DNA from 3 places in the Brevibacillus choshinensis genome. Region 3 is predicted to be linked to each of the others. Evidence: riboswitches for the same ligand, from Rfam matches in the RefSeq annotation. Region 3 holds a riboswitch; each other region holds the start of a gene.
The links. A riboswitch is a leader RNA that binds a small molecule or an ion and turns the genes downstream of it on or off. The one in region 3 is predicted to bind S-adenosylmethionine.
Positions count from the first base shown of each region.

Region 1 (4,170 bases), 1.8 Mb from region 3:
TTTCGGGTCGCGGATTCGCAGCGTTGACCCATTCAGCTTGATCTCCCCAGCTTCCGCCGCATCTGCTCCGAACAGCAAGCGCGCCAGCTCGGTTTTCCCAGCGCCGACCAGGCCAACGACTCCTACGATTTCCCCTTCATGCACCGTCAGATCGGCACTGCGCACCTTACCGCCCTTGGCCCCTTTTACTTCGAGGACCGGCTGACCGATAGGGACGATTTCTTTCGGAAATTCCTCCGCAAAGCTTTTCCCGAGCATATGGCCGATGACTTCATCCATGCTGGTCTGCGCTGTCTCTGTCGTAATCACATGCTGACCGTCTCGCATGATGGTGATGCGGTCACAGATTTCAAAGATTTCGGGCAGGCGGTGGGAAATGTAAATGATGCCGACCCCTGCTTTCTTCAACTGATCAATGATCTGAAACAGCCGCTCGCTTTCCTTGGTGCTGAGCGGCGCTGTCGGTTCGTCAAAGATCACGTACTTGGCTTTTTGCACAGTAGCACGCGCAATCAAAATCAGCTGTTTCTCCGACAGGGAGCATTCCTCGACGGTCATTTTGACGGGAATGGAAAATCCGAACCCGCGCAGCAGCTCCTCCGATTCGGTGTACAGTCGCTGCCAGTTGATCAGTCCCGAGCCTTTTGCCTGAACGAGCCGATCCAGCAAAATGTTTTCCGCCACGCTCAGATAGGGAATCAGTGCCGTATCGACTTCCTGATACACACATTGGATCCCGAGTGCCTTGGCATCCTGCGGAGATTCGATCGACACCTGCTGTCCATCGATTGTAATGGTTCCTCCGTCCAGCTGATAGGCTCCTGTGAGAATTTTCATCAAGGTGCTTTTCCCGGCCCCGTTTGCCCCCAGCAAGGCGTGTACCTCTCCAGCCTTCACTTCAAAATTCACCGTTCTCAGGGCAGGCACACCGGAAAATTGCTTCTCGATTCCTTGCATTTGTAAGGTTGCCAATCTTTACACCCCCTAGATAAGGAAGATTCCCGTTGAGCGTTCAACGGGAATCGCCTGCCATTCTATCCGATCTTACTTGCCCCACTCTTTCACGTATTGGGAAAGATCGCCCATCGTCACTTTTTTGTCCTTAGGCAGATCATCTTGTTTCACGAGAACAGGTGTCAGGTTGACGTTGTCCGGAACCTCTTCCCCTTTGATTTTCTTGAACACGGTCTCCGCCTGGATGCGGCCGATGTTGGACGGGTCAACTGCAGCAGTCGCTACCCAAGGAGAGTTTGGCTCCTGAATCATTTGCAGGTCCTCATCGCTCAGGTCGATGGAGTACACTTTGATTTCGGTGCGTCCTGCTTGCTGGATCGCACGTGTAGCACCTTTACCGAACTCATCCCATGCTGCCCATACTGCCGTGATGTCGCCTTTGTTCGGATATTTCTTCAGGATCGCTTCCATCTGAGATTGCGTATCCAGAGCGGTATTGTTGGTCGCGGAACCGAAAGCCGCTACTTCTTTGATATCCGGATATTTCTTCAAGAATGCATCGTACGTGATTTGACGTTTTTCCATAGGCGCAAAGCCTGCCACCCAAATCTTCACGATGTTTCCTTTGTTGCCATTGTCCGCAGCCAGCTTCTCGAGGCTCAGGTCAGCCAGCTTTTGGTCGTCCTGCGCTACAATCGGCACGCCCGGAATTTTGATGTCCGTGTCGAACAGGACGACAGGAATCTTCTTGTCTACCGCTTTTTGCGTTCCTTGCTGCAGCGCTTCTGCTGTACCGTGGTCGATCAGGATGCCGTCAAAGTGCTGGTTGACCGCTGCATCGAGATTGGAAGCCATTTTCGCCAGATCGGTGTCCGCATTGAATACCGTCAGCTCGCCGCCGTTTTTCTCCACTTCTTTTTTGACCCCGTTGATGTATTGCGCCGAAAAAGTCCCAACATTTTGACGCATAATCAACGCAATTTTCTTAGTTTTCTCGCCAGACGCGCCGTTTGGAGCAGCCGTGCCAGCTCCACCGCCGTTGCCGCACGCTGTCAAAGCGAGAGAAGCTGTCAGTGCCAGCGTGACCAGAAGACCCAATTTCTTTTTCATGGATGTTCCCCCTTGTGTATAGACTCGTCGCAGAAAAGGTCAAGCAGAAAAGCCTCTTTCAACAGAAAGAGGCTAAAATCAGCGATTTCCCGCCTCTCATCTGTCAGGTATCGTTACCTGTTGGAGTTAGCACCTTGGCGCGCAAGAGTCCTCTCGCGTGCTAGGTTGCCGGGCTTCATAGGGCCATTCCCTCAGCCTTCTCTGGATAAGAGTAGTTATTATTTTCGAAACGTTTGCTTTAATATATACAGACTATAATCAATGCATTCGCACCTGTCAACTGGGTCTTTTAAAAATTTGCGTTCATCTGACAAAAGACACCCACAATTTGGGAGGGATTATGCAAGGGCGTGTCGAAATATCGGGAAATGATAGTTAGTCAGTCTGCGGTGGAGATGCCCGATGAGCCTAATAAAAGAAGTCATCCTTCAATTTTTCTTTGTATTAATTCCCTTTGTGATGTTCAATATCTACTGCCGAGACAAGATGAGAAATTTCAGCAGGAGCTTCATCCTCTTCACCAGTTCGATCAGCTTGTTCCTCGCGATGACCTTTGCCTCCAGTGTCATTGACGGGGTCATTTTTGACACTCGGTATGTCATCATGTTTTTTGGGCTTGTTTACGGAGGTATCCAGACAGGTCTCATTTTGCTTGGAGAATTTGTCATTTATCGATTGTATTTGGGTGGCGAAGGATCGATCGTCGCCATGCTGATTGCCGTTTTTTCCTTCGTGGTGTCCCTGCTTATGTACAGATCGTATAAAACAACTCACCGGAAAACGATTTTCACCATTTCGGCAGGCATGGTGTTTTCCATTGTTGCCCTGACCCTTACCTATTTCTATTTCCCCCACTACTTTGTTGAAAATCTTACCTATCACTTTCTTGTGATTCCGCTGCAGAATTCACTCGGTATCTGGATATTGATGTCCCTTTTCAGCAAATCGGTATCGGACAAGGAAATTTTTATCAAGCATGCACAGAATGAAAAGATCGAGACAATGAGCCACGTGGCCGCTTCCCTTGCCCACGAGGTGCGCAATCCGCTTACGGCCGTCAAAGGATTTCTGCGATTAATGCAGGAAAACCCCACGGATTTGACCAAAAACGCCCAGTACATGAACATCTGTATGGACGAAATTCAACGGACGGAAATGATCCTCTCGGAATATCTCGCGATCTCAAAGCCGCTGACAAACCGGTATGAGCCCGTTAACGTCGCGGAAATGCTGAAGGTCATGCGCGCCGTGATGTCGCCCTTTGCGATCCTGCACAATGTGGAGTTGGAGGTCCGTACACCGGAAACGTCTGTCACCATCATGGCCAATCCGGATGAGATCAAGCAGGTGCTCGTCAACTTCATCAAAAATGCGATCGAGGCCTGCGCCAATGTGAGAAAAGGAAGAGTGTTCCTGTCCCTGATGGTGGAGGAAGGCAAAGCGATCCTGGTCATCAAGGACAACGGCGTGGGGATGGATGAAGGGCAAATGAAGCGGCTGGGGTCCATTTACTTTTCCACCAAATCCAGCGGCACCGGCTTGGGTCTTACGTATTCCTATCACGTCATCCATACGTTTGGCGGCACCGTCACCGTAAACAGCAAACCGAACGTAGGCACGAAATTCTCCATCACTTTTCCTTATCAAGAGTAAATCCCCAGATCCTTAGAGCGGATGTGGGGATTTTCACTTCGACACCGGCTTCATCAAATTTCGTTTCCAGCTGGGGGAATGCTCTGAGGGTAATGAAAAAAGTTAGTAGGGTCATATTTAGCTTTCACGCGTGTCAGTCGCTCGAAGTTACTGCCATAGTATTCTTCGGGCCAGTTCTTTATTGAGAGATCTGGGGTATTGACGTATATGCCCTCGGTAAAAGGACGTAACGCCAGACGCAAGCCCTCCACCCAGCGAATACCTTTAGCAGCCCCTTCCGGCTTACTCCAAGTAGAAAAAAGAGTCACGTTCGACAATGCCTTGCGGTAGAAGTACGCAGTAGCATGACTCGGTATTTCGGCTACTTCCCCGCCCACTCCATGGAAGAAGACGGAGGCTGTATTATCGGGAGGATGCTCATTAACAAATCGCTCAATCTTATCGATTCCTTTA
Region 1 is NZ_CP069127.1:5,531,403-5,535,572, forward strand. It holds gene JNE38_RS27665 (sugar ABC transporter ATP-binding protein) at 1-972, opposite strand, end outside; gene JNE38_RS27670 (sugar ABC transporter substrate-binding protein) at 1,045-2,064, opposite strand; SAM riboswitch class I at 2,158-2,276, opposite strand; gene JNE38_RS27675 (ATP-binding protein) at 2,467-3,717, shown strand; gene JNE38_RS27680 (FAD-binding oxidoreductase) at 3,771-4,170, opposite strand, start outside.
Region 1: another riboswitch for S-adenosylmethionine. It lies ahead of JNE38_RS27670 (sugar ABC transporter substrate-binding protein); the one in region 3 lies ahead of JNE38_RS19045 (homoserine dehydrogenase).

Region 2 (4,170 bases), 2.1 Mb from region 3:
TTTCACAGATAGAGGAACATTTCTCCATCTATAATGAGAAAAGAATCCGATATTACCAATAGAGGGCAAGGAGGGATACAGGATGATTCAGCTGGTGAAGGGTACCTTGACCAACAAGGAAGGCTTCATGATTTTTGTTCTATGGAATCATTTATGGATGGCCGGGCTGATTGCATTCCAGGAAAATGTGAACTTCTGGTTCGTCAGTTCGTTAGGGTTGCTGGTGACCTTGATCGTATCGCCGTATTATTTCATCCGCAAAGACAGCGCCGTTATTCGTTATCTGGTTGCAATTGGACTCATGTTTTATGCCATCTCTTTCGATCATTTTAGCTCGTACCAGGAAATAGCGTTTCTGGCATTTATCATCATGGGATTTTTGGCAGCCTACTTAGACTGGAAGCTGGTCGTTTTTGCGGGAATCACCGAGATCATTGTCACGTTAGTGGGCTATTACACCGGAACCTACCAGATATTTACCGGGAATTTCAACGCAGTCAATCTCGAGGTGAGAATCGTAGCCATCCTGATGATGATGGCGGCGGTGACGTACCTCTGTCTGGCAGGACAAGCCTCGCTTAGAAAAGCAAACACGGCAAGAAAAGAAGCCGAGGAAAAAGAGCAGCGACTGGCTGAGATGCTGGGACACATCAAAGTGATGACCGAGCAGCTCGACCGTACAACTGAACATGTGCATGAACATGCCGAGGGAACCAAGCGCAACACGGACGACATGATGATCGCCTTCAAGGAAGTCGCCACTGGCATGGAGTCTCAGGCAAACTCCACCGTAAAGATCGAGGAGGAAGTGCAGTCGATCGATCAGGAAATTGTCGAGGTGACTACTCAGGCGAACGCGATGAAGATCGAATCCGACCAGAGCAATTTGCGTCTGGCGGAGAGCATCGGGATGATGAACGAGCTATCCCAGCAGATGGAACAAATCGTTCAGGCCGTCACGATTGCAGCTTCGACAATCCACCAGCTCAATCGCCAAGCCAATCGCGTAGAGGAAATTGTCGGGGCGATCAACCAGATTGCCACACAGACCAATCTGCTGGCGCTGAATGCAGCCATCGAATCGGCGCGGGCTGGTGAGCATGGACGAGGCTTTGCAGTCGTGGCTGACGAAGTGCGCAAGCTGGCTGAGCAAAGTGCCACTGCGACGCAGGAAATCACCGAGATCTTAAAATCCCTCCATCAGGAAAGCGAAAATGCTGTCCAACAAATCAGCACGGGAGAGGGATCTGTCGCCAAAGGGCAAGAGCTGGCAGTCAAAACCGTCGCATCGATCGAAGCCGTACGCGCAGGGATGGTTACCTTCTTGGCTGCGGCAGAGCATGTTCGCTCCAGCATGGACAGAGTAAAAATGCGCTCAGGGGAAGTAGCGGCTGAGATGTCTACCATTACAGCCGTTACGGAGGAGTCGGTAGCCAATCTGGAGGAGCTGTTCGCTACTGCGGAAAATCAGCATCAAAAGGTGCGGGAAATCACAGAGGAGCTGGGAGAGCTGAACGCGTTGTCCCATCGCCTCCAGCAGACGTTTCATGCAAAGGATTAGAGGGAATAGAAATAATAATTGCATTTTTGTTTCGTTCTGCTAGAATTGATTTAATTAAAATCCTATCAAAATACTACCTTATCTAGAGCGGCGGAGGGACTGGCCCGATGAAGCCCGGCAACCACTGTACATGTACAGACTGGTGCCAATTCCTACAAGACAGGGAGAATGTCTTGGAAGATGAGGAAGAGGACCGTTCCGGACGTAAACTCTTCCTCAGGGAAGAGTTTTTTATTTGTCTAGCGCAAGTGAAAAAGAGAAAATGCGACAGCAAAAACGAACGATAACTGTATTTTTTTGTGAAATGTACGTAATTTATATTGATTTTTTGGTATAAAAACCGTACATTACATATGTGAATAGATAAAAACGAATTTAGAGGCTCTAGATAGAGAGGGGTACACCATGAAGAAACTATTGTTGGCTTTGACCACATTCGCCGTACTGGCAGCTGGATGCTCGGCGGGAGGCAGCTCTCCGACAGGAGGCAGCTCTCCGGCAGGAGGCAGCGCTCCTGCTGAAAAAGCAGAAGGACAAGCAGCAGGACAAGAGGGAGCGGCGAAAAAACGCATTGCCCTGATCCTGCCGGAGAAAATCGGTGTCAACCCGTTCTTTCAACAAATGGATGAAGGTGCCAAGAAAGCCGGCCAGGAGTTTGGCGCAGAAGTAAAAAGCATCGAGTCTACGGACCATGGAGCGATCGAGGAAAATCTTCGCGTCGCAGTGGCAGAAAATTATGATCTGATCATCACTTCTTCGTTTGAAGCAGAAGATGCGCTGAAAAAAGTAGCGGCAGAGAATCCGGATCGCAATTTTGCGATTATCGATACCGTAGTTGATTTGCCAAACGTCCGCAGCGTTACCTTCCGTGAGCAGGAAGCTGCCTATCTGATGGGGGCGGCTGCTGGACTGGCTACCAAAACCAACAAAGTCGGCATGGTCGTAGCGATGGATATTCCTCTCCTGAAAAAATGGACAGGTGGATTCCAAGAGGGGATGAAGGCGACAAATCCGAACGCGGAGTTCCTCGTGAACTACGTGGGCAGCTTCTCTGACCCGGCAAAAGCGAAAGAGCTGGCTTTGCTCCAAGCATCCAAAGGCGCCGACATCATTAACGGTGCGGCAGCGGTTGGCGATCTGGGCGTGTTTGAGGCAGCGAAGGAAAAAGGCTTCTACACTTCTGGTCAAGACGTAGACCGTACATCCATCGATCCCGCTCACATCGTGCTCTCTCAGCTGAAAGGCACCGATGCGGCAGCGTACGAAACCGTGAAGTCCTTTGTCGAAGGCAACCTGAAGCCAGGTGTAGTGACCTACGGATTGAAAGAAAAAGGCGTGGGTGTAACCTATGTGACCCACGAGAGCAAAACGCCGCTGAACCCGTTCATCGGCCAAGAAGTGATCGATAAAGTGAAGGCTATCAATGACGAGATCGTAGCAGGCACACGTAAAGTTCCTGACTCGTTCTAATAGCTGGCAGCACTCGTGCATTTAGGTGACCGACTACAGCTGTGTAGTCGGTCGCTTGTGTATTCGGGAGGAACGTGAAAAGAAGGAGGAGCGGGAATGGCGCATCGCTTGGAAATGAAGCAGATGACCAAGAAGTACGGAGAATTTACGGCCAACGATCAAGTGTCCTTCACCCTGGAAGCAGGCGAGGTCCATGCCATCGTCGGGGAGAACGGAGCGGGAAAAACGACACTGATGCGCATGCTGTACGGGATGGAGCAGCCGACAGAAGGCGAGATTCTGCTGAACGGCAAGCCGGTCGCATTCCGAGGGCCGAACGACGCGATTCGGAACGGCATTGGCATGGTGCATCAACACTTCATGCTTTTTGGAGATTTTACGGTAGCGGAAAACATTGTGATTGGGTACGAACCCAAGCAGGCGGGATTCTTCCGGCGCAAGGAAGCGGTAGAAAAGGTGCGTGCCTTGAGCGAGGAGTACCGAATCCCCATCAATCCCCTGACACAGGTGTCCGCTTGCTCGGTCGGCGAGCAGCAGCGTGTAGAGATTTTGAAGGTGCTCTACCAAGGGGCGGAAATTATCGTGCTGGACGAACCGACCGCTGTGCTTACTCCTTTGGAAGTCAAAGATTTGCTGCAGACGATCCGGAATCTTGCAGCGAGCGGGAAAAGCGTCATCCTGATTACGCACAAGCTGCAGGAGGTCATGGAAGTAGCGGATCGGATCACCGTGCTGCGCGGAGGACGTGTGACCGGGACCGTTTCCCAAAGCGAGACCAATGTCGACGATCTGGCGAGGCTGATGGTGGGCAGGGAGCTGGAGGAGCTGAGCCAGCGGGTCCCATTGGAAGGCAAAAGGCTGCTGCACGTGGACCGGGTGACGATGCGAGAGAAACAGACGCTGCTGGATCATGTCAGCTTCTCCATTCACCATGGGGAAATCGTGGGGATCGCAGGTGTATCTGGAAACGGCCAGTCTGAGCTGCTGCAAGCCATCAGCGGCTTGCGACCCATTCAGGAAGGCAAAATCCATCTGGACGGTACCGATGTCACCAACAAGTCGGTGGAGGCGATCCGTCAGGCAGGGCTGGCGCATATTCCGGAAGACCGCTATCTATGGGGGACCGCGAAGCTGGAAAG
Region 2 is NZ_CP069127.1:5,894,942-5,899,111, reverse strand. It holds gene JNE38_RS29335 (methyl-accepting chemotaxis protein) at 83-1,561, shown strand; SAM riboswitch class I at 1,637-1,748, shown strand; gene JNE38_RS29330 (BMP family lipoprotein) at 1,967-3,031, shown strand; gene JNE38_RS29325 (ABC transporter ATP-binding protein) at 3,128-4,170, shown strand, end outside.
Region 2: another riboswitch for S-adenosylmethionine. It lies ahead of JNE38_RS29330 (BMP family lipoprotein); the one in region 3 lies ahead of JNE38_RS19045 (homoserine dehydrogenase).

Region 3 (4,170 bases):
CTCCAGCATTTTTTTGTGCACGTTTTTCTTGTCCTTACTGTTTAACCAGGTTTATAAAAACACGCGACGGACATCGCTCGTCACCTGTATGGCTGGGATCGTCTTATCCATCCATCCTACTTTTATTTTGTACGTGAACCATCCAGACCTGGTACAGAATTACCTCTTGGAACATCTAGTGGTTTTTCCCCTTCAATATATGGTTGGCATCTGGCTCTTGACGACGTTGTTTCACAAGGCGATTGCCGATAAAGCCATTTTTATCACCTATTCACAAAATGAAAAGTTCGAGGCGATCAGCCATGTAGCTGCCTCTCTCGCTCATGAGGTCCGGAATCCGCTCACCGCTGTCAAAGGCTTTCTGCAGTTGATACGGTACGGCTCGTTGGAGCACGGAAAGATGGAACAATACATCGACATCAGTCTCATGGAAATCGATCGAACCGAAACGGTGCTATCCGAATATCTATCCATCTCCAAGCCTCCGGGCAAGCAAACAGGAAAAACCAATCTATCGCAGCATGTGCAGGTGATCATGGACGTCATGTCGTCTTATGCCATCATGAGCAATGTTGAGATCGAGCTGGAGCATAAGCCGGTGGTCCCTGTATGGATCATCGCAAATGGGGATGAGGTCAAACAGGTACTCATGAATTTTATAAAAAATGCGATCGAAGCTTGCGTGGAAATTCCGCATGCCAAGGTGTCAATCAGTCTGAATCTGGCTGACCGAAGCGTACTTTTGATCATCAAGGACAACGGAGTGGGAATGAGTGCTGACCAGATCAGTCGACTCGGGTCTATTTATTATTCTACGAAATCAAGCGGCACTGGCCTCGGATTGACCTACTCTTTTCAGGTGATTCGCGCTATCGGGGGCTCTGTAGCTGTTCAAAGCGAGCCGAGAGCGGGGACTCGTTTTACCATATCACTCCCGCTGTATGACTTTGAAGAGGAGGCGCCGGCTGCCAGTACGGGTTGATCGCAACCAATCAAAAGGAGGAAGATAAGATGATGAATCGGCCGACAAGTGACGAATACGCCGCTTACTATGGGAAATACATTGCTCTGGTTCCAGATGGGAGTTTGCCAGAATGGTTATCCCGTCAGCTGGAGGAAACCGCAATGATGCTCTCTGGTCTTACAAATGAGCAGGAGATTTTCCGTTACGCTCCTGGAAAATGGTCGGTAAAAGAAGTGCTCGGACATCTCATCGACACGGAGAGAATCATGAGCTATCGTTTGCTGAGGATTGCCAGAGGAGACGAGACTCCTTTGGCCGGATATGAAGATGAGGCTTATGTGCTTCAGGGCTCCTTTGACTCGCGTCCGATGTCAGCGCTGCTGGAGGAGTTCCGGGCGGTGCGCGGATCCACGCTTGCCCTCATAAATGGGGTGCCCGAGGAAGCCTGGACGCGCAGGGGGCTTGCCAATAACAGCGAACTCTCGGCGAGGGCATTGGCCTACATCATCGCGGGCCATGAGCTCCATCACCGCAAGCTTCTTTCGGAAAGATATCATCTCTAGAAATAGCTCCGCCAGTTTCGCTTCAATCATTCAGGGCGGCTTGGGTGCATTCGTTCCGAAATAGCGTGAATTTTGTGTTGACGGATCGGATGGAATTTCTTAGAATAAACTTCAACAGCATACTAGTTCTTATCCAGAGAGGTGGAGGGTCTGGCCCTATGAAGCCCGGCAACCGTCATGAAGTTTGTGACAAGGTGCCAATTCCTGCGAGACTGTACGTCTCGAAAGATAAGAAGCGGGTCACTCGTATACGTGAATGAGAACCTTCTTCTTATCGAAGAAGGTTTTTTTGATTTCTTCAAAACTACATACTTTCTTATCCAGAGAGGTGGAGGGACTGGCCCGATGAAGCCCGGCAACCGTCACGTAGTAGGTGACAAGGTGCCAATTCCTGCAGGATGCTTGCGTCCTGGGAGATAAGGAGAGGGAATGCAGCGATGCCAACCAACCTTCTTCTTATCGAAGAAGGTTTTTTGTTTGTTTTGTTTGACAGACTGCTGATGGGGTGAATGAGATGAGTGCTGGAGTTGTTAAGGTAGGGCTGTTGGGATTGGGAACGGTAGGTGGCGGTGTGATCAAAACCATCCGCTCCCAACAGGAGAAGCTTTCCTCACGCTTGGGAAAACGGATCGAGATCGTCAAAGCGCTGGTGCGCGATTCGGAAAAGGAAAGAGCCGTGGAGCTTGACAGATCTGTGCTGACCACTGACTTTGAAGAAGTGCTCAAGAGTGATGTGGACATTGTGGTGGAGGTCATGGGTGGAGTCGAGCCGACGTATGATTATGTCCGCGCTTTGATTGAAAAGGGATGTCATGTGGTCACAGCCAACAAGGAGCTGCTAGCGAAAAGAGGAACCGAGCTCGTGGATCTGGCCAATCGTCATCAGGTCCATTTGGCTTATGAAGCGAGTGTAGCGGGCGGGATTCCCATCCTCAGCGTTCTGCGCCAATTCCTCCGCACCAATGACATCAACGGCGTGCGCGGTATCCTGAACGGCACGACCAACTTCATTTTGACGAAAATGGAGACCGAGCAGCTGCCGTACCAGGAGGTTCTCAGACAGGCGCAGGAGCTGGGTTATGCCGAAGCGGACCCTCGCTCGGACGTGGAAGGCTTTGATGCGATGTACAAATTGTACATTTTAGCTCAGCTCGTCTACGGAGAGTCGCTGCCGCTCGCCGAGGTGAAGAGGAGGGGCATTGCAGACCTAACCTCCGGGCAGATCCGCATCGCGAGTGAGCTCGGGTATCGGATCAAGCTGATCGCCCAGGCCCAGCAGGCTCCGGAAGGCATTCGCTTATCGGTAGAGCCGACCATGCTGCCGACGAACCATCCGCTGGCCCAAATCCAGGACGCGTTCAATGCTGTGCAGTTGTCGGGGAATATTGTGGGAGATCTTCTGTTTACAGGCAGAGGAGCAGGGGAATTGCCGACTGCGAGTGCAGTCGTGGAGGACCTGGCTTACCTGCTGACACAGCCGTTCACTCCGCATCCGGAGTGGAAGGAAACGGAGGCGGCGACAGGTTCGGTAACCCAGCAAAACGGGGACCATTCCCTCTGTTACCTGGAAGGCTCCGCACCTGCGGCGACGCCCGATCGCGTTTTGCACTTTTTGCGTCACGCGGGAGTGGACGTACACAAGCTCAAGGTACAGTTCGACCTAGGAGGAGTTCTGCGTGCCGGATTGATCACCAGCGGCATGCGTGCAGAGCACGAGGAATTGTTACAGTCGGATTTTGGCTTGCAGGTCCGATGCTTCCCCTTGCTAGGAAGCGTTGAGTGAAGCACGTCCTACAGAATGCAAAAGGCTGCGGAGAAATATATCTCCACAGCCTTGTTTCGTTAACGAATGGAACGGATGTACTCGGATACTTTCTGCAGTCCTTGGCGAAGCATTTCTGTTTCGCAAGCATAGCCAATCCGTACCCAGCCTTCCAAATCAAAGCAGCTGCCAGGAGTCAGGAAGGCGCCGGTTTCCTTTAGCAGACCCTTGCAAAAGTCTACGGATGTAACCGGAAGATCCACTTTCAGCATCGCGGTCGTACCTGCACGCGGTTTTACGTATGTGACGGAAGGCTCCCCGGCCACCCACGCATCCAGAATGGCTAGGTTATCCTTGATGATTTTGCGATTGCGTCCAAGAATCCGATCGTAGTTTTTCATGGCGTGTACCGCCAAAATATCATCGAGCATCCCCACACTGATCGTCGTATAGTCGCGGTGCTTGATGCATTCCTCGATCACATCCTGTGGGGCCGCGATCCACCCGAGGCGAAGTCCAGCCAGCGAGAGGGCTTTTGACATGCTAGAAGTGCTGATCCCTTTTTCGTACAGATCGGCGACGGATGGGACGATGAGGTCATCCTCCTGCAAAAGATTGCGATACACCTCGTCGCACAGCAGGTAAGCCCCGCAGGAACGTGCGATTTCCACGATTCCCTCCAGAAGCTCGCGTTCGATGATTGCACCGGAAGGATTGTTCGGATTGTTGATGCAGATCAGCTTCGTGTTTTCCCGAACGAGGGAGCGCAGCTCGTCCAGGTCAGGCAAGTAGCCGTTTTCCGGCTTCAAATGGAGCAAATCAACGGAAGCTCCGAAAGATTTCGGTACATCATATATTTGCTGATAGGTAGGGTGGACGGA
Region 3 is NZ_CP069127.1:3,774,630-3,778,799, reverse strand. It holds gene JNE38_RS19055 (sensor histidine kinase) at 1-982, shown strand, start outside; gene JNE38_RS19050 (DinB family protein) at 1,012-1,527, shown strand; SAM riboswitch class I at 1,654-1,762, shown strand; SAM riboswitch class I at 1,841-1,950, shown strand; gene JNE38_RS19045 (homoserine dehydrogenase) at 2,042-3,310, shown strand; gene JNE38_RS19040 (aminotransferase) at 3,370-4,170, opposite strand, start outside.